Regions from separate parts of the Citrobacter sp. CRE-46 genome, predicted to be linked through region 2. Evidence: predicted binding sites of a transcription regulator. Region 2 holds the regulator's gene; the other holds the start of a gene.
The links. Region 2 encodes sigma-54, which starts transcription at its own class of promoters, with help from an activator protein. Its sites were predicted from a motif close to GTTGGCACANNTTTCGCTNT; they were not measured.
Positions count from the first base shown of each region.

Region 1: the regulator sigma-54 is predicted to act here: its motif matches at 6,938-6,957, upstream of glnA (glutamate--ammonia ligase).

Region 1 is NZ_CM184341.1:5,080,216-5,090,561, reverse strand. It holds partial or broken gene AC534G_RS24665 (hypothetical protein) at 1-201, shown strand, start outside; gene yihI (Der GTPase-activating protein YihI) at 305-817, shown strand; gene hemN (oxygen-independent coproporphyrinogen III oxidase) at 1,006-2,379, shown strand; gene AC534G_RS24650 (YshB family small membrane protein) at 2,467-2,577, opposite strand; gene glnG (nitrogen regulation protein NR(I)) at 2,690-4,099, opposite strand; gene glnL (nitrogen regulation protein NR(II)) at 4,111-5,160, opposite strand; gene glnA (glutamate--ammonia ligase) at 5,442-6,851, opposite strand; gene typA (ribosome-dependent GTPase TypA) at 7,232-9,055, shown strand; gene ompL (porin OmpL) at 9,126-9,818, opposite strand; gene AC534G_RS24620 (MFS transporter) at 9,885-10,346, opposite strand, start outside.
Region 2 is NZ_CM184341.1:541,266-551,611, reverse strand. It holds gene kdsD (arabinose-5-phosphate isomerase KdsD) at 1-345, shown strand, start outside; gene kdsC (3-deoxy-manno-octulosonate-8-phosphatase KdsC) at 366-932, shown strand; gene lptC (LPS export ABC transporter periplasmic protein LptC) at 929-1,504, shown strand; gene lptA (lipopolysaccharide ABC transporter substrate-binding protein LptA) at 1,473-2,021, shown strand; gene lptB (LPS export ABC transporter ATP-binding protein) at 2,028-2,753, shown strand; gene rpoN (RNA polymerase factor sigma-54) at 2,800-4,233, shown strand; gene hpf (ribosome hibernation promoting factor) at 4,256-4,543, shown strand; gene ptsN (PTS IIA-like nitrogen regulatory protein PtsN) at 4,627-5,118, shown strand; gene rapZ (RNase adapter RapZ) at 5,164-6,018, shown strand; gene npr (PTS phosphocarrier protein NPr) at 6,015-6,287, shown strand; gene mtgA (monofunctional biosynthetic peptidoglycan transglycosylase) at 6,354-7,073, opposite strand; gene elbB (isoprenoid biosynthesis glyoxalase ElbB) at 7,070-7,723, opposite strand; gene arcB (aerobic respiration two-component sensor histidine kinase ArcB) at 7,953-10,289, opposite strand.

The DNA of each region.
Region 1 (10,346 bases), 700 kb from region 2:
CCCATAGCGAGGAAGCTGACAGGATAGACGACTCAGGATGAGGGTCAGGAGCGCCAGGAGGCGAAGACACAGGATTGTCAGGAAGACAAACGTCCGGAGACGTTAGTAAAAGGAAATGGAAACAACACGGAATGTTTCAGGCTAAGGGAAAAACAGGGTGTGTTGATAGCCAACAGGGATAGTAGAGCCCGTAAGGGTTGAGAGTCAGGAAAAAAGGCGACAGATTACTCTGTCGCCTTTTTTCTTTATTTCTGCTAGATTCCGGCGCAAATATATACTGAATAAAAACAGCCAAAGACGAATCATGATGAAACCAACTTCTACACCACGCGGTAAAGGTCCTGCAAAAGCGCGTCGTAAAACACGCGAAGAAATTAACCAGGAAGCTCGCGACCGTAAGCGCCAGAAAAAACACCGTGGTCATGCGGCGGGTAGCCGTGCGTCCGGAAGCGATGGCGCATCTGGTGGCGGAAAGCAAAATAAGCAACAAGATCCTCGTATTGGCAGTAAAACCCCCATTCCATTGGGCGTGACCGAAAAAGTCACCAAACAGCACAAACCGAAGAGTGAGAAACCTATGCTTTCACCACAGGCTGAGTTGGATTTACTGGAAACGGATGAGCGCCTGGATGCGCTGTTGGAACGTCTTGAAGCAGGAGAAACCCTGAGTGCGGAAGATCAGACCTGGGTTGATGCCAAGCTGGATCGCATTGATGAGCTGATGCAAAAGCTGGGTCTCTCTTACGATGATGAGGAAGACGAGGAAGAAGAAGAAAAACAGGAAGACATGATGCGCCTGCTGAAAGGCGGCAACTAACGGTTTTACACCGTGGGTCTTCCCGTCCTGCTTATAACCCTTCCGGTTATATGTTATCTGGTGTGGTTATTCGTTAAACTACAGCGGTTGTCGCGGCGACAGAAGTGGCTGCGCAACCGGCTTATTACTCGCACAGGGGTTAAGCCGGTACGCCGTACCCGCCAGAGACGCCATCGGAAGGAGTGAGCATGTCAGAGCAGCTAATAGACTGGGACCTGGCCCTGATCCAGAAATATAACTATTCCGGGCCACGATATACCTCGTACCCAACCGCGCTGGAGTTTTCTGAAGACTACGGCGCCGAGGCGTTTTTAAACGCTGTGGCGCGTTACCCTGAGCGTCCGCTCTCGTTGTACGTTCACATCCCGTTCTGCCATAAACTGTGTTACTTCTGCGGCTGCAACAAGGTTGTGACGCGTCAGCAGCATAAAGCCGATCAATACCTCGATGTGTTAGAACAAGAGATCATTCATCGCGCACCGCTGTTTGCCGGACGCCATGTCAGCCAACTGCACTGGGGCGGCGGCACGCCAACGTACCTGAATAAAGCGCAAATCAGCCGTTTGATGTCGTTGCTGCGTGGCAACTTCAACTTTAATGCGGACGCGGAAATCTCGATCGAAGTTGATCCACGTGAAATTGAGCTGGATGTACTCGATCACTTACGTGCTGAAGGTTTTAATCGCCTGAGCATGGGCGTACAGGATTTCAATAAAGAAGTTCAGCGTCTGGTTAACCGTGAGCAGGATGAAGAATTTATCTTTGCGCTGCTGAATCATGCGCGGGAGATTGGCTTTACCTCGACGAACATCGATCTGATTTATGGCCTGCCAAAACAGACGCCGGAGAGCTTTGCCTTTACCCTGAAACGTGTGGCTGAGCTGAATCCAGACCGATTGAGCGTTTTTAACTACGCGCATTTGCCAACGCTGTTTGCTGCTCAGCGCAAAATCAAAGATGCCGATCTGCCCAGCGCGCAACAGAAGCTGGATATCCTGCAGGAGACCATCTCGTCACTGACCGAAACCGGTTATCAGTTCATTGGCATGGATCACTTTGCTCGCCCGGATGACGAACTGGCGATTGCTCAACGCAAAGGTGTGCTGCATCGTAATTTCCAGGGGTATACCACCCAAGGGGATACCGATCTTTTGGGGATGGGCGTATCGGCCATCAGTATGATTGGCGACAACTACGCGCAGAACCAAAAAGAGCTGAAGCGCTATTATCAGCAGGTAGACGAGCAGGGGAACGCGTTATGGCGTGGAATTGCGCTGACCCGCGATGACTGTATTCGTCGGGATGTGATTAAGCTGCTGATCTGCAACTTCCGCCTCGACTATGCCGCCGTGGAACAGCAATGGGATCTGAATTTTGCTGACTATTTTGCCGAAGACCTGAAACTGCTGGCGCCGCTGGCGAAGGATGGGCTGGTGGATGTGAATGAGAAGGGGATTCAGGTTACGCCTAAGGGCCGCCTGCTGATTCGGAATATTTGCATGTGCTTTGATGCCTATCTGCGCCAGAAAGCGCGGATGCAGCAGTTCTCACGCGTCATTTAGCCGGGTTGCCCGGTGGCGCTGCGCTTACCGGGCCTACGAAATATCAATACGTAGGTCGGGTAAGCGCAGCGCCACCCGACAAACCCACTAGCTGAACAGTCCAACCAGCGCCGCGCACAGCACTGCGGCAACCGCAGTTTGTGGCGTATGGCTTTCGACCGCACCGCTCGACAGCAGATTAATCATTGATTCCAGCATGATGACTTCTCCCCGTTAGCCGGGCACGATCATACTTAACTCATCGGAACAGTAAAGCGCAAAATAGCAGCTATTTGCGCTCAATTATCAATCTTTACACAGCGACCGATCGTCACTCCATTCCGAGTTCTTTTAACTTACGCGTCAAGGTATTACGGCCCCAGCCGAGCAAACGCGCTGCTTCCTGTTTATGCCCCTGGGTATGACGCAGCGCAGTGGTCAACAGCGTGCGTTCCATCTCTGGTTGAGCTTCAGAAAGCAAGTTTTGATGACCGGAACGTAATGCCCGGTCTGCCCACTGCGCTAACAGCGTTGCCCAACTGTCCGGCTGCATAGTGGACGGCGCGTCTGGCACGCTGGTTTCAAAAAGCTCGGTCGGCAAGTCCTGAATCAATACTTCCTGTCCGGCAGCCATGACGGTTAACCAGCGGCAGGTGTTTTCAAGCTGGCGTACATTGCCCGGCCAGGCCAGACGCGTAAGCGCTGCCTCGGTTTCGGGATGTAATTGCTTGGCTTCCACCCCCAGCTCGCGGGCCGCTTCCTGCAGGAAATGACGTGCCAGGCGAGGGATGTCTTCCCGACGTTCACGCAGCGGGGGCAAATGAACGCGTATGACGTTCAGGCGGTGGAATAAATCCTCACGGAATTTGCCTTCCTGTACGCGCAGTTCCAGATTCTGATGCGTGGCGGCGATGATGCGTACATCCACTTTCACCGGCGCATAACCGCCCACACGGTAAAACTGTCCATCGGCTAATACGCGCAATAAACGCGTTTGCACGTCCAGCGGCATATCGCCGATTTCGTCGAGGAACAGCGTACCACCGTCAGCCTGCTCAAAACGCCCCTGACGAATGGTATTTGCCCCGGTAAACGCCCCTTTCTCATGACCGAACAGTTCAGACTCGATCAAATCTTTCGGGATAGCCGCCATGTTCAGCGCGATAAACGGCGCTTTGACGCGTGGGCTGTGGCGGTGTAGGGCATGAGCGACCAGCTCTTTACCAGTCCCGGACTCACCATTAATCAATACGCTGATTGAAGAACGCGAAAGCCGGCCAATAATGCGAAAAACATCCTGCATCGCCGGCGCTTCGCCAATGATGTCGGTCGTTGGACCGTGGATTTGTACATTACGCGGCTGCTGCTGTTCCTGATAATGACTGATGGCGCGTTCGACCAGCGCCACAGCTTCGTCAATATCAAAAGGTTTGGGCAGATAATCAAACGCCCCTTGCTGGTAGGCGCTGACGGCGGCATCCAGATCGGAATGCGCCGTCATTATGATGACCGGAAGCATCGGATGACGCTGTTTGATCTGTTTTAACAGGGTCAGACCATCCATACCCGGCATGCGAATGTCTGACAACAGCACGTCCGGTGTTTTGCTGGCCAGTGCATCCAGTACCTCTTTACCGCTTTCAAATGCGGTACAGCTCAGACCAGCTCCTGCGAGCGCACGTTCTAGCACCCAACGGATGGAACTATCGTCATCAACGACCCAGACTATTCCTCGTTGCATAAACGTCACCTTTATTTCCTGATAGGCAGGTAAACCGAGAACTCGGTATGACCCGGCCAACTGGTAAATTCAATTTTGCCGGAATGCTGATCAATTAAATTACGGGCGATGGATAATCCAAGGCCGGTACCGCCCTCGCGACCGCTGACCATTGGGTAGAACAGCGTGTCCTGCAAATGAGGGGGAATACCCGGGCCGTTATCCTCAACATCGATCCGCGCCGCCAGACGGTAACGCACGCCGTGCAGCGTGAGCTGAAACGCAGTGCGGGTACGCAGGACGATCTCGCCGCCTTCCGGCCCTAACGCTTGCAGGGCATTGCGCACGATATTCAGCAGGACCTGTTCTATCTGGTCCGGGTCGTGCAATAACTCAGGCAGGCTCGGATCGTAATCACGAATTAGCGTAACGTTTTCTGGCACTTCCATCGAAACCAGCGCCACCACACGCTCCGCCACTTTGTGAATACTTTCCGTGATATGCATGCCCGGTTGTTGCGGTCCTAACAGACGGTCGACCAGATTACGCAGGCGGTCGGCCTGCTCAATAATAACTTTGGTATATTCGGTCAGCGCCGGGTCCGGGAGCGCTTTACTGAGAAGCTGCGCCGCGCCGCGTAAACCGCCCAACGGGTTTTTAATTTCATGCGCCAGACCGCGTACCAGATCGCGGGCGGCAATTTGCTGGGCATGCTGGAGCTGTTCCTGACTCAGACGGCGCTGGTTATCCATTGGCGCCATCTCCAGCAGGATAAGCCCATCAGGCAGCCTCTGGGCGGTGACAGAGAGGATATGCGAGTGGCTGTCTATCACCAGCGTCACTTCGTTATCCGTAAAGCCCTGACCAGCTTCCAGGCTCTCACGCATCAGTCCGATGTTTAACGAAAAATAACTCAACAGATCGGGCAGCGGTGTACCAAACAGTTTGCGGGAGCTTTGGGCGAGCAGTTGTTGCGCCGCCGGGTTGGCGTAATGTATCGACAGCTCATCGTCGACGAGTAAGATGCTATTGATTAAAGAATTGAGGATCTGCCCAGCATCGGGCAGCGTGCCGGTTGCCATTCAGCAGTCTCCTGAAAAGTGTTGCACCATTTTAGTGCATTATAGCTTTTTATGGATAAAAAGCGCGAGAAAGCAGGTTGTGAGTGGAGAAAAAAGCCCATCCTGGGATGGGCTACAGATTGCTGACAAACCGTGATGCCGGATGGCGGCTTCGCCTTATCCGGCCTACAAGGTGGTTGCCCGGTAGGTCCGATAAGGTTGCGCCATCGGGCATCGTAATGTTTGCCATCAACCTCAAACCTGTCAGAAACAGGCTAAAGTTTCCACGGCAACTCAAACGATTAAACGCTGTAGTACAGCTCAAACTCTACCGGGTGCGGCGTCATGCGCACACGGTCATCTTCTTCACGACGCAGCGCAATGTACGCATCGATCGCTTCATTGGTGAACACGCCGCCTGCAGTCAGGAACTCGCGGTCCAGATCCAGTTCTTTCAGTGCTTCTTCCAGAGAACCTGCAACCTGTGGGATCTCCTTCGCTTCTTCAGGCGGCAGGTCGTACAGGTTTTTGTCCATCGCTTCACCCGGGTGGATCTTGTTCTTAATACCGTCAAGACCCGCCATCAGCAGCGCGGCGAAGCACAGGTACGGGTTAGCAGCCGGGTCCGGGAAGCGCACTTCGATACGACGCGCTTTCGGAGAAGCCACTACCGGAATACGGATAGAAGCAGAACGGTTACGGGCAGAGTAAGCCAGCATTACCGGCGCTTCGTAACCCGGGACCAGACGCTTGTAGGAGTTGGTAGTCGGGTTCGCAAGGGCGTTGATCGCTTTAGCGTGTTTGATAACGCCGCCGATGTAGTACAGCGCCTGCTCAGACAGACCCGCATATTTGTCACCGGAGAACAGGTTTACGCCGTTCTTGGACAGGGACATGTGGCAGTGCATGCCGGAACCGTTATCGCCAAACATTGGTTTTGGCATAAAGGTCGCGGTTTTACCGAAACGGTGAGCGACGTTGTGAACCACATATTTGTAGATCTGAATTTCGTCCGCTTTTTTGGTCATGGTGTTGAAGCGGGTCGCGATTTCGTTCTGACCAGCAGTCGCTACTTCGTGGTGATGCGCTTCAACGACCAGGCCCATTTCTTCCATGATCAGACACATGGTAGAACGGATGTCCTGAGAAGAATCTACCGGAGGAACCGGGAAGTAACCGCCTTTCACGCCCGGACGGTGACCTTTGTTACCACCTTCGTATTTGGTGGAGGAGTTCCATGCGCCTTCGATATCATCGATAGCCACGTGGGAACCGGAAATGGACGCGCCGAAACGGATGTCGTCAAACAGGAAGAACTCTGGCTCTGGCCCGAACAGAACGGTGTCTGCGATGCCGGTAGAACGCAGGTACTCTTCAGCGCGTTTAGCGATGGAGCGCGGGTCGCGGTCGTAGCCCTGCAGCGTACCGGGTTCCAGGATATCACAACGGATGATCAGGGTGGACTCTTCATAGAACGGGTCAATGAGTGCAGTAGACGCATCTGGCATCAGAACCATGTCTGATTCGTTAATGCCTTTCCAGCCACCGATTGAGGAGCCGTCAAACATTTTGCCTTCTTCAAAGAATTCGGCATTTACCTGATGAGCAGGAATAGTGACGTGCTGTTCTTTACCTTTAGTATCAGTGAAGCGCAAATCAACAAACTTCACTTCGTGTTCGTTCAGCATCGTCAAAACGTGTTCAGCGGACATACTTACTCTCCCGGATTGGTCATGGTCGTCGTGGTAACGAAGTCTTCAATTCTGCAAAAAATTGGCCGTGTCGCCGTAAAAAAGATAAAGCGAAATCTGTGCCAACTTTTAAATTGCCCCTAAAAGGCGTTATCATGCGCACTATCGTGCAAAGGGGCTGCACCATGAAGGATGTATTGCACCATTATAGTGCTTTAATGTGAACATTAAGCACCATATTGGTGCAACACACCTCAGATTACCCCTTTTAACGCTCCGTGAATGTGATCACAAAGAAACTCTGCAATACTTGTTTGCGGAGGATGTTTGTGATCCTGTTTTGTACTGCGATTAATCCGTGTACAATAACGCGCTATTTCTAAAATGCCTGAGGCAAAGTTGTGATCGAAAATTTGCGTAACATCGCCATCATCGCGCACGTAGACCATGGTAAAACGACCCTGGTAGACAAGCTGCTCCAACAATCCGGTACGTTCGATGCACGTGCTGAAACCCAAGAGCGCGTGATGGACTCCAACGATTTGGAGAAAGAGCGTGGGATTACCATCCTCGCTAAAAACACCGCTATCAAATGGAATGACTACCGTATCAACATCGTTGACACCCCGGGGCACGCCGACTTCGGTGGTGAAGTTGAACGTGTAATGTCCATGGTCGACTCCGTGCTGCTGGTGGTGGATGCAATGGATGGTCCGATGCCGCAGACGCGCTTCGTGACCAAAAAAGCCTTTGCCCATGGCCTGAAGCCAATTGTTGTTATCAACAAAGTTGACCGTCCTGGCGCGCGCCCTGACTGGGTTGTTGATCAGGTATTCGACCTGTTCGTTAACCTCGACGCTACCGACGAACAGCTGGACTTCCCGATCGTTTACGCTTCCGCGCTGAACGGTATCGCAGGTCTGGATCACGAAGATATGGCGGAAGACATGACTCCGCTGTATCAGACCATCGTTGATCGCGTACCGGCTCCGAACGTAGACCTTGACGGCCCGCTGCAGATGCAAATCTCTCAGCTGGACTACAACAACTACGTTGGCGTTATCGGTATCGGCCGCATCAAACGCGGTAAAGTTAAACCGAACCAGCAGATCACTATCATTGATAGCGAAGGCAAAACCCGCAACGGTAAAGTCGGTAAAGTTCTGACCCACCTGGGTCTGGAACGTATCGAGAGTGATATTGCCGAAGCAGGCGATATCATCGCGATCACCGGTCTGGGCGAACTGAACATCTCCGACACCATCTGCGACCCGCAGAATGTCGAAGCGCTGCCGGCTCTGTCCGTTGATGAACCGACCGTAACCATGTTCTTCTGCGTAAACACCTCTCCGTTCTGTGGTAAAGAAGGTAAATATGTTACCTCTCGTCAGATCCTTGACCGCCTGAACAAAGAGCTGGTGCACAACGTTGCGCTGCGCGTTGAAGAAACCGAAGATGCGGATGCGTTCCGTGTTTCCGGTCGTGGTGAGCTGCACCTGTCTGTTCTGATCGAAAACATGCGTCGTGAAGGTTTCGAAATGGCGGTTTCCCGTCCGAAAGTTATCTTCCGCGAAATCGATGGCCGTAAACAAGAGCCGTTCGAAAACGTAACGCTGGACGTTGAAGAGCAGCATCAGGGTTCTGTGATGCAGGCTCTGGGTGAGCGTAAAGGCGATCTGAAAAACATGAATCCAGATGGCAAAGGCCGCGTACGTCTTGACTACGTGATCCCAAGCCGTGGTCTGATCGGCTTCCGTTCAGAATTCATGACCATGACCTCCGGTACCGGTCTGCTGTATTCCACCTTCAGCCACTACGACGACGTTCGTGCGGGTGATGTGGGTCAGCGTCAGAACGGCGTACTGATCTCCAACGGCCAGGGTAAAGCAGTTGCGTTCGCACTGTTCAGCCTGCAGGACCGCGGTAAGCTGTTCCTGGGTCACGGTGCTGAAGTTTACGAAGGCCAGATCATCGGTATTCACAGCCGCTCTAACGACCTGACCGTAAACTGCCTGACCGGTAAGAAACTGACCAACATGCGTGCGTCCGGTACTGACGAAGCAACGGTTCTGGTTCCGCCGGTTAAGATGACTCTGGAGCAGGCTCTGGAATTCATCGATGACGACGAACTGGTAGAAGTGACTCCAACCTCTATCCGTATCCGTAAGCGTCACCTGACTGAAAACGATCGTCGCCGTGCAATGCGTGGCGCGAAAGAAGAGTAATTAACGCTCTTTCTCAGGTAAGCATAAAAAAGCCGCTGGTTATCAGCGGCTTTTTTTTATCTCGGGAGCATCAGAAGAAATACTTTGCCCCAATACGAATCTGATTTTGCTCGCGATGATAAGGTTCCACATTGCGATCTAACCAGCGTAACTCCAGATAGGGTAGCCAGTGTTCATTGATACGATACTTAAAGGTATTTGTAATTTCCCAGTGATGATCTTTTCCGTTACTGCTGTTGAAGTCATTGACTCGTATAAAATAGTGCGGCTCAAAGGTATAGGAAAACTTATCGGTGATAGTAAAATTCCAGTAGTTACCTATTTCATAGGTATCGTTATTATCCTGATCACCGTTTAGGTCGGTTGAACTGTAGTTATTATGGTTATAACGATTACGCACGGTAAGATTAAACCACGGGGTAAATTTATAGTTAACATCCAGGTAGGCAGCGCCACCGGAACCCGTACTCTTATCGTTGATCAACCCGCCGGGCTGGATAGTTAATTTATCCGTCGGTTTAAATAAAGGATACCAACCTTCTATTTCGTTATAGCCGTGTTTTAACTCATCCTTGCGTTGCATGGTGTAGGTGTTGGTGAGCATGATACCTGCGCCCATATCGGAGTTATAGCCAACGCGCATCATCACTTCTATCTGATCGGATGCCAGATTATATGCCTCGCGGTTCTCGACATAGGCGCCTGCAAAAACAGAAGTAGACATAACAGAGGATAAGAGAATTATTGTTGTTAACTTTTTCATAATAAATCCATTTTTTAAGCGTAGGGAGGCCGCCATCCATTAAGATGGAATAAGCGGCAATTATTTTTATACGTTTACAGCAGAGGTATTATTTTTAGTGGTAACCGGATCCGCTTGAGCGTTGTTTTTCTTCCGTTGGCTGATTTCCTCAATAATAAAAGCAAAACGCGTTTCATTGAGTTTATAAAATAAACCCATCGTGAATGCAGCGATAATAGCCAGCCCGCAAGGCCACAGAAAAATAAGCTGACGCAGGCCAAGCAGGGTGGCATCGCTCTGGGTTATGTTGGGAATATAACCGATTTGCGTCAGCATGATGCCTGGCAGGAAGCCCGCGAGCGCAGCGGAAATTTTGCGAGAAAAGGTATAACCCGTATACACCGAACCTTCCGCGCGGATCCCCGTTTTCCATTCGCCATAATCGACCGTATCCGGAACCAACGCCCAGTTCAGGCTGTTGACGAATGCTGTCCCGAAGAAGGCCATACAGGAGAATGTTACGAACAAAAATGACGTACTGCCCCAGAA
Region 2 (10,346 bases):
GAGATTCCGCATGTTAATAAAAGCGCCAGCCTGCGTGACGCCTTACTTGAGATCACACGTAAAAATCTCGGCATGACCGTCATTTGTGATGATGCAATGAAGATTGACGGTATTTTCACGGATGGCGATTTACGTCGCGTCTTTGATATGGGCGTAGATGTACGCCAGTTAGGCATTGCCGATGTGATGACCCCTGGAGGCATTCGCGTGCGTCCGGGCATTCTTGCCGTTGATGCCCTGAACTTAATGCAGTCCCGCCATATCACTTCGGTAATGGTTGCTGATGGCGACCAGTTACTCGGTGTGTTACATATGCATGATCTGCTGCGTGCAGGTGTAGTGTAAGAAACTCAAGGATAAAGAAAATGAGTAAAGCAGGTGCGTCGCTTGCGACCTGTTATGGACCCGTCAACGCTGACGTTATCACCCGGGCTGAGAACATCCGTTTGCTGATCCTGGATGTGGATGGCGTATTGTCTGATGGTCTGATTTATATGGGCAACAACGGTGAAGAGCTGAAGGCTTTTAACGTCCGCGATGGCTACGGAATTCGCTGTGCGCTCACTTCCGGTATTGAGGTTGCTATTATTACCGGACGAAAGGCTAAACTTGTAGAAGATCGCTGTGCCACATTGGGGATCACGCATCTGTATCAGGGGCAGTCAGACAAACTGATCGCCTTTGACGATCTGCTTGGAAAACTGGCGATCGCGCCGGAAAATGTGGCCTATGTTGGCGATGACCTGATCGACTGGCCAGTGATGGCAAAAGTGGGATTAAGCGTAGCGGTGGCGGATGCCCATCCATTGCTGATTCCACGCGCCGACTACGTCACCCGTATCGATGGGGGACGCGGCGCTGTACGTGAAGTCTGCGATTTATTACTCCTGGCGCAGGGCAAACTGGACGAGGCCAAAGGGCAATCGATATGAGCAAAACCAGACGTTGGGTTATCATTCTACTGTCGCTGGCTGTCCTTGTGATGATTGGTATTAACCTGGCAGACAAAGACGAGGCCACTCAGGTCGCCGTCAATAACAACGAGCCAACCTATAAAAGCGAACATACCGATACCGTCGTGTATAGTCCGGAAGGCGCGCTGAGCTATCACTTGATCGCCCAACACGTTGAATATTATTCGGAGCAAGCGGTTTCGTGGTTTACTCAACCGGTATTAACCACGTTTGATAAAGATAAAGTACCGACCTGGTCAATCAAAGCCGATAAAGCCAAATTGACCAACGATCGAATGCTGTATCTGTACGGCCATGTTGAAGTTAACGCCCTGGTGCCTGACTCTCAACTACGCAGAATTACGACCGATAACGCACAGATTAACCTGGTGACTCAAGACGTCACTTCTGATGATCTTGTCACGTTATATGGCACAACATTTAACTCCAGCGGACTGAAGATGCGCGGCAACTTACGCAACAAGAACGCCGAGCTGATTGAAAAGGTTAGAACCTCATATGAAATCCAAAATAAACAAACTCAGCCTTAATCTTGTGCTTGCCAGTTCACTTCTGGCCGCCAGCATTCCGGCATTTGCCGTCACCGGCGATACCGAGCAGCCGATTCACATCGAGTCGGACCAGCAGTCCCTGGATATGCAGGGCAACGTGGTGACGTTTACTGGTAACGTGATTGTGACTCAGGGCACCATCAAAATTAATGCCGATAAAGTCGTTGTGACCCGCCCGGGCGGTGAAGACGGTAAAGAAGTGATTGATGGTTACGGTGAGCCCGCCACCTTTTACCAGATGCAGGACAACGGTAAGCCAGTGAAAGGCCGCGCCTCACACATGCACTATGAACTGGCGAAAGACTTCGTCGTGCTTACCGGTAAGGCTTACCTGGAACAGCTCGATAGCAACATCACGGGTGATAAGATCACCTATCTGGTGAAAGAGCAGAAAATGCAGGCCTTCAGCGATAAAGGCAAACGCGTCACCACCGTTCTGGTTCCGTCGCAGTTGCAGGACAAAAACAAGGCTCCGGCAGAGAAAAAAGGTAACTGATTCGTTATGGCAACATTAACTGCAAAGAACCTTGCAAAGGCCTATAAGGGCCGCCGTGTGGTGGAAGATGTCAGTCTGACCGTCAACTCCGGGGAGATCGTCGGTCTGCTTGGTCCTAACGGTGCGGGCAAGACAACGACATTTTACATGGTGGTCGGCATTGTCCCGCGCGATGCGGGCAACATTATCATTGATGACGAAGATATCAGTCTGCTGCCACTGCATGCGCGCGCGCGTCGCGGCATCGGCTACCTACCGCAGGAAGCGTCTATTTTCCGTCGCCTGAGCGTGTTTGATAACCTGATGGCGGTACTGCAAATTCGTGACGATCTCACCAGTGAGCAGCGGGAAGATCGCGCCAATGAGCTGATGGAAGAATTCCATATCGAACATCTGCGTGACAGCATGGGCCAATCGCTCTCCGGTGGTGAACGACGCCGTGTGGAAATCGCCCGCGCGCTGGCCGCGAATCCGAAATTTATCCTGCTTGATGAACCGTTTGCCGGTGTTGACCCGATTTCCGTTATCGATATCAAACGGATCATCGAACACCTGCGCGACAGCGGGCTTGGGGTGTTGATTACCGACCATAACGTCCGCGAAACGCTGGCAGTTTGTGAGCGCGCCTATATCGTGAGCCAGGGACACCTGATCGCCCACGGCACGCCGACAGAAATACTGCAGGATGAGCACGTTAAGCGCGTATACCTTGGGGAAGACTTCAGACTCTGATAGGGTAGAAGACTTCACGTCACCGCAGGAGAAAACAACTCTGAACATGAAGCAAGGTTTGCAACTCAGGCTTAGCCAACAACTGGCGATGACGCCTCAGCTACAACAGGCGATCCGTCTGTTGCAGTTGTCCACGCTGGAACTTCAGCAAGAACTTCAGCAAGCGCTGGAAAGTAACCCACTGCTCGAGCAAACCGATCTTCACGACGAAATTGATACCCAGGAAAAACAGGACAGCGAATCCCTCGATACCGCAGATGCACTCGAACAAAAAGAGATGCCAGAGGAATTGCCGCTTGACGCCAGTTGGGATGAAATCTACACCGCCGGTACGCCTTCAGGCACCAGCGGAGATTACATTGACGACGAACTGCCTGTTTATCAGGGGGAGACCACGCAATCGCTGCAGGATTACCTGATGTGGCAAGTGGAGCTGACCCCGTTCTCGGATACCGATCGCGCCATTGCGACATCAATTGTTGATGCGGTTGACGAAACCGGTTATCTCACCGTGACCCTGGACGATATTCTCGAAAGCATGGGCGATGACGACGTCGGTATGGATGAAATCGAAGCCGTGCTTAAACGCGTTCAGCGCTTTGATCCCGTTGGCGTGGCAGCCAAAGATCTGCGTGACTGCTTACTGATCCAACTCTCGCAATTTGATAAGTCCACGCCATGGCTGGAAGAAGCGCGTCTGATCATCAGCGATCACCTCGATCTGTTAGCCAACCATGACTTTCGCTCGCTGATGCGCGTAACCCGACTGAAAGAAGACGTGCTGAAAGAAGCCGTCAACCTCATCCAGTCGCTCGATCCCCGCCCAGGACAGTCGATCCAAACCGGCGAGCCGGAATACGTCATCCCGGATGTGCTGGTGCGTAAGCATAACGATCGTTGGGTGGTCGAACTCAACGGCGACAGCATTCCACGCTTGCAGATTAACCAGCACTACGCCGCGATGTGCAATAGCGCGCGCAACGATGCCGACAGCCAGTTTATTCGTAGCAATTTGCAGGATGCGAAGTGGCTGATTAAAAGTCTGGAAAGCCGCAATGATACGCTGCTGCGCGTCAGTCGCTGTATCGTTGAACAGCAGCAGGCCTTCTTTGAGCAAGGCGAAGAATTTATGAAACCGATGGTGCTGGCGGATATCGCCCAGGCCGTCGAGATGCACGAATCGACCATTTCCCGAGTGACCACGCAAAAGTATTTGCACAGTCCGCGCGGCATATTTGAACTGAAGTATTTCTTTTCCAGTCACGTTAACACTGAAGGCGGGGGCGAAGCCTCATCCACAGCTATCCGCGCACTGGTGAAGAAATTAATTGCTGCGGAAAACCCCGCGAAACCGCTGAGTGACAGCAAGTTAACCTCTATGCTGTCGGATCAGGGTATCATGGTGGCACGCCGCACCGTTGCGAAGTACCGAGAGTCTTTATCCATTCCGCCGTCTAACCAGCGCAAACAACTGGTGTGACCCAACCGATAAGGAAGACACTATGCAGCTCAACATCACTGGAAACAACGTCGAAATCACGGAAGCTCTGCGCGAGTTTGTTAATACCAAATTCGCCAAGCTTGAACAATATTTCGACCGGATTAATCAGGTCTATATTGTGTTGAAAGTGGAGAAGGTTACACATATCTCGGATGCAACACTGCATGTAAACGGTGGCGAAATTCATGCCAGCGCGGAAGGTCAGGATATGTACGCCGCCATTGACGGTTTAATTGATAAACTGGCTCGGCAGTTAACAAAACATAAAGATAAACTGAAACAGCACTAACTTGTCCGGGCAGTTAGCGGGTGCAGGACGGCCTGTTGTGCAGCACAACGGGCCATTTGTACAGTTAGCGCTTAGGTGAAATTATGACAAATAACGATACGACTCTACAACTGAGCAATGTTCTTAACCAGGAATGTACGCGCGCGGCCGTTCACTGCCAAAGCAAGAAACGCGCACTGGAAATCATCAGTGAACTGGCGGCAAAACAGCTCAGCTTGCCCTCTCAGGTGGTATTTGAAGCCATTCTGACGCGTGAAAAAATGGGCAGTACCGGCATCGGTAATGGTATTGCCATCCCGCACGGCAAGCTGGAAGAAGACACGATGCGCGCGGTTGGCGTGTTTGTGCAACTCGAAACGCCCATCGCCTTCGACGCCATTGATAATCAGCCCGTCGATCTGCTTTTCGCCCTGCTGGTCCCGGCAGACCAAACCAAGACGCATTTGCATACATTATCGCTGGTCGCCAAACGTCTGGCAGATAAAGCCATCTGCCGTCGCCTGCGCGCCGCACAGAGTGACCAGGAGTTGTATCAAATCATCACGGACACCGAAGGTGGACAGGATGACGCATAACAACCCAATGGCATCCTTTTTTGTCGTTGTGAGGAGAAACAGTACATGGTACTGATGATCGTCAGCGGTCGTTCAGGGTCAGGCAAATCCGTTGCCCTGCGTGCGCTGGAAGATATGGGTTTTTACTGCGTGGATAACCTTCCCGTAGTGCTGTTGCCCGATCTGGCTCGTACACTGGCCGATCGCCAGATTTCTGCGGCCGTCAGCATTGATGTGCGTAACATGCCGGAATCCCCGGAGATTTTCGAGCAGGCAATGAACAATCTGCCTGAAGGCTTCTCACCGCAGTTGCTGTTCCTTGATGCTGACCGTAACACGCTGATTCGCCGCTACAGCGACACGCGTCGTTTACACCCCCTCTCCAGCAAAAACTTGTCGCTGGAAAGCGCTATCGATAAAGAAAGCGATTTGTTGGAGCCGCTGCGTTCCCGCGCAGACCTGATTGTTGATACCTCCGAAATGTCCGTACACGAACTGGCGGAAATGCTGCGTACCCGACTGCTGGGCAAACGTGAACGTGAACTGACGATGGTATTCGAATCCTTTGGTTTCAAACACGGTATCCCGATTGACGCGGACTACGTCTTTGACGTGCGCTTCCTGCCCAACCCACACTGGGATCCGAAGCTGCGTCCGATGACCGGTCTTGACCGCCCTGTCGCCGCCTTCCTCGACAGGCACACAGAAGTACACAATTTTATCTACCAGACCCGCAGCTATCTTGAGCTATGGTTACCCATGCTGGAGACCAACAACCGCAGCTACCTCACTGTAGCCATCGGCTGTACCGGCGGGAAACACCGTTCGGTGTATATTGCAGAGCAGTTGGCAGACTACTTCCGCTCACGCGGTAAAAACGTGCAGTCACGCCATCGTACGCTGGAAAAACGTAAATCATGACCGTGAAGCAAACCGTTGAAATCACTAATAAGCTGGGCATGCATGCCCGGCCAGCAATGAAACTTTTTGAATTGATGCAGGGTTTCGAAGCAGAAGTTTTGCTGCGTAATGATGAAGGAACGGAAGCCGAGGCAAACAGCGTTATCGCGCTGCTGATGCTGGATTCTGCGAAGGGGCGGCAGATAGAAGTTGAAGCCACAGGCCCGCAGGAAGTTGAAGCTCTGGCCGCGGTAGTTGCCCTGTTTAATTCAGGGTTTGACGAAGATTAATCGAGTACACAGAACATAGCCAGTAGGCCGGATAAGGCGTTTACGCCGCATCCGGCAATAACTCAGCTAATACAGCTTATTTTCCCGCATAAACGACTCACCGCCTAACTGGCGCATTTGGCGCATAATCCACGCCTGACGGCTACGCACATAACCCGAAGGCGCATTCGCTTTAAAACGTAAAGGATTAGGTAGGACCGCCGCCAGCAAGGCCGCTTCAGACATACTTAAGCGACTGGCAGGTTTATGAAAATACCGCTGCGCCGCCGCCTCCACGCCAAAAATGCCGTCGCCAAACTCCGCAACGTTCAGATAGACGGTCAGAATACGTTTCTTGCTCCAGACCGTTTCCATCCCCAGCGTGAGCCCGGCTTCAAGGCCCTTACGCACCCAGCTACGTCCATCCCACAGAAAGAGGTTTTTTGCCGTCTGTTGCGATAACGTTGACGCCCCGCGAATACGGTTTTCATTACGTTCATTATGCGCCAGCGCTTTCTCGATGGCAGAGACATCGAATCCCCAATGGTCAGGGAACTTCTGGTCCTCGGCGGCAATCACCGCCAGCCCCATCCACGGTGAGATCTCATCCATACTCACCCAGTCCGAGTGCGCCACATACCCGAAATCACCGGATAACCATGCGCCCAGTTGCCGCTCGACCATCACCGCCGAAAACGGCACCGGCATCACGCTGAAAAGGGCGATGCCCCCGCCCCAGAATACGGCGAGGACGATAACCGCTCGTAGAAAGATACGCCGCAGAAAAGCGGTAACGCCTGTTCTCATTCAACCAACACCAGCACACGCGAGACCAGTTTATCGATGCCACTCGCGGCCTGAGCGATATCCTGCGCCAGCATATAGGCGGGCGTGGTAACGATTTTGTTGTCTTCATCAACGACAATGTCATCAACCGGACAAGGCACATGTTCAGCGCCCATCTCCTCCAGTACCTCTGCCGTATCGATATCCGTGCCAATGGTCAGACGCAGCGGAAAATCAAAAATTTTGGGTAACATGGCGGGCGCAATACACATAAATCCCAACGGTTTCCCCATCTGATGCATGGCAACTGCCAGCGCGGCTAAATCACTGTCAACCCGGCATTCGCTGCCCTGGCTGGCAAAATTACTCAGATTTTTGGCGGCGCCAAACCCACCCGGCACGATCAACGCATCCAGTTCCGTTGAAACCGCCTGAGCAAGCGGGCGAATCTCGCCGCGTGTGAGGCGAGCGGCTTCAATCAGGACATTGCGTGTTTCCGACATCGGCTCACCGGTCAGATGATTAATCACATCAGCTTGTTGTTTATCCGGTGCGAAGCAGACGGCCTGCGCGCCGTTGCGGGCAATGGCCAGCAGCGTGAGTACGGTTTCATGGATCTCTGCACCGTCATACACACCGCATCCGCTGAGCACGACTCCCACTTTTTTCATCGTGATACTCCTTTCTCAACTGGCTGAAACATATTAGTTATTATGATTTAAATGCTACGCTTCACACATTTAACTGATTCATGTAACAAATTATTTAAGATTTGCTATCTTAACTGCGTGCGGCCTGAAAAATAGGGCTGTGCCTTTGTACACAATGACAATAAGTTACGGCGCAGCCACGATTTCCCTGGTGTTGGCGCAGTATTCGCGCACCCCGGTCAAGCCGGGGTCATTTTTTTTCCACACTCGCCACCCAGGCTTTTAGTACCGCCACGTCGTGCTGCCACTCCTGCTTCATCTCTTCAATCCATTCAGCAACGTTATCTTCCCAGGCTGGAAGATCTGGCGACTGGATTTGCTGACCTAACTGTTGCAGATGGCGCAGCCCCACCGAACCTGCCGCACCTTTAATTTTATGACCTTCCTCAACCACGCCTTTTTTATCACGTGCAGTCAGATTGGATTCCAGCACGCTCAAATATCCCGGCATCATCTTCTCAAACACCGCCAGCCCGTCGGTAATTAACTTCGGTCCCACCAGCTCGAGGTATTGTTCCAACATAGGAATATCTAATAGCGCTTGCGATTTACTGCTCTCTTCAGATGTCACAGTGCTCTCCTCTTTGTTTCGGGTATCCCAGTATTTTTTGATCATGGCGGTTAAAGCCGGGACTGACAGCGGCTTACTCAGCACGTCGTCCATTCCCGCATCCAGATACTCTTTTTTATCTTTCAGAACGTTGGCGGTAAGGGCCACCAGCGGCGGCAGATCTTCACGCGCGTATTTTTGCGTAAGCTCGCGGGAGATATCCAGCCCGGTCATATCCGGTAGCTGAATATCCAGCAATACTAGGTCATATTCACCCGGCGTGAACATTTCCAGCGCGGCTTTCCCGGTCATGGCGACATCCACGCTATTACCCAGTTTTTCCAGCACTGAGCGCGCGACAATGACGTTCAGTTCAATGTCTTCCACCAGCAGGACATTCAGGGCGGGCAGCGGCATGTCATCGTCTTCAAAAGCGTCTTCAATCTCTTCCGCTACCGCAGGCGCATGCACAGTCAGCGTAAAGACAGAGCCTTTACCAGCCTGGCTGGAGACCGTAATATCGCCGCCCATATTTTTCGCCAGACGCTTTGATACGGCCAGACCAATCCCGGTTCCTGTTGCCGGTTTGCCGCCGTTACTGTCCTTCACCTGATAATACATGGCGAAGATTTTATCCTGTTCATCCTGCGGAATGCCGATCCCGGAATCTTCTACCTCGAAATGCAGCATATTCCCCTGGTCATAGCGCGCCCGCACGGTCACCTGCCCCTGCTGGGTAAACTTCACGGCGTTGCTGATCAGATTCCACAGAATCTGGCGCAAACGCGTGCCGTCGGTAATCACTTTATGCGGCAACGGTAGCGTTGGCTCAAGCACAAAACGCAGCCCTTTTTGCTGCGCCTGCAGGCCAGAGAGGTTTTCCAGATCCGCCATAAAGCTGGTGAAATCGATCGGCTGGTTATCGAGCTGGACTTTACGCCGCTCCATCTTATCCATATCGATAATATCGTTGAAAATATTGCCCAGCGTCACGGCTGAGACGTGGATAGTTTTCAGGTATTTTTCCTGCTCGGCGGTCAAATCCGTATCCAGCAGGATCCGGCTTAAGCCAACAATACCGTTCAGCGGCGTACGCAGCTCGTGACTGATGGTGGAAATAAACGTGGTCTTATCGCGGCTGGCGCGTTCAAGCGCGTCCTGATAACGCTTACGTTCGGTAATATCGCGACCAAAGCCCATCAGGCCATGTCGTTTACCGACGCGGTCGTAGTAAGGCACTTTACGAATTTCAAAGCAGGCTTTGCGTCCATCCGGATAGTCCAGCCACTGTTCATAGGTGAGCGAGACGTTATGACGAAACACCTTCTCGTCGGTCTCAATAACTTTTTCAGCCGCCTCAGGGGAGTAAACGTCAGCCGGTTTCAAATTCACCAGTTGCTTTTCGCTCTTGCCGGTCAGCAACTCCATGGCGCGGTTACAGCCGGAAAATTCTTTATCTTCATTACGATAAAAGACCAGGTCCGGCGAGGCATCAAGGAAAGAGCGTAAAAATGAAGACTGTTGCTCAAGCTGAATCTGCGCTTCTTCGCGCTCTTTGATTTCGACCTTCAGTTGCTCAAACGTTTCCTGACGCTCCGCTTCAGCTTTTTCGCGCTCAACAATTTCCTGATTGAGCTGGGCGATATTATCTTTCAACTGCACATTGAGCTTGAGATCGCGCTCGCGCATCTCTTCCAGCTTTTGCACCAGCCGTGACAGACGCTGCCGGGATTCCTCCAGTTGCTCCACCACCACTGACAAAAAATAGACGGCCCAGGGGGTAATTAACAGACCAAAAAAGATAGAGCGGATGACATCAATGCTTTCTACCTGGCCATGCAGCACCATGGTGACAGCCATTTGCACCACAATTGCCAACACGACCAAAGCCAGCGCTAATAGCAGCGAAAAGCGCACCAGACCTAACTTCATCATCAGGTCGACATAATATTGCGCCAGCATACGAATTTGCTTCATAGAGGGTTCCTTCACGACAACTTGGCACAATAATACTCAATTCTCAGCGTGACGTTG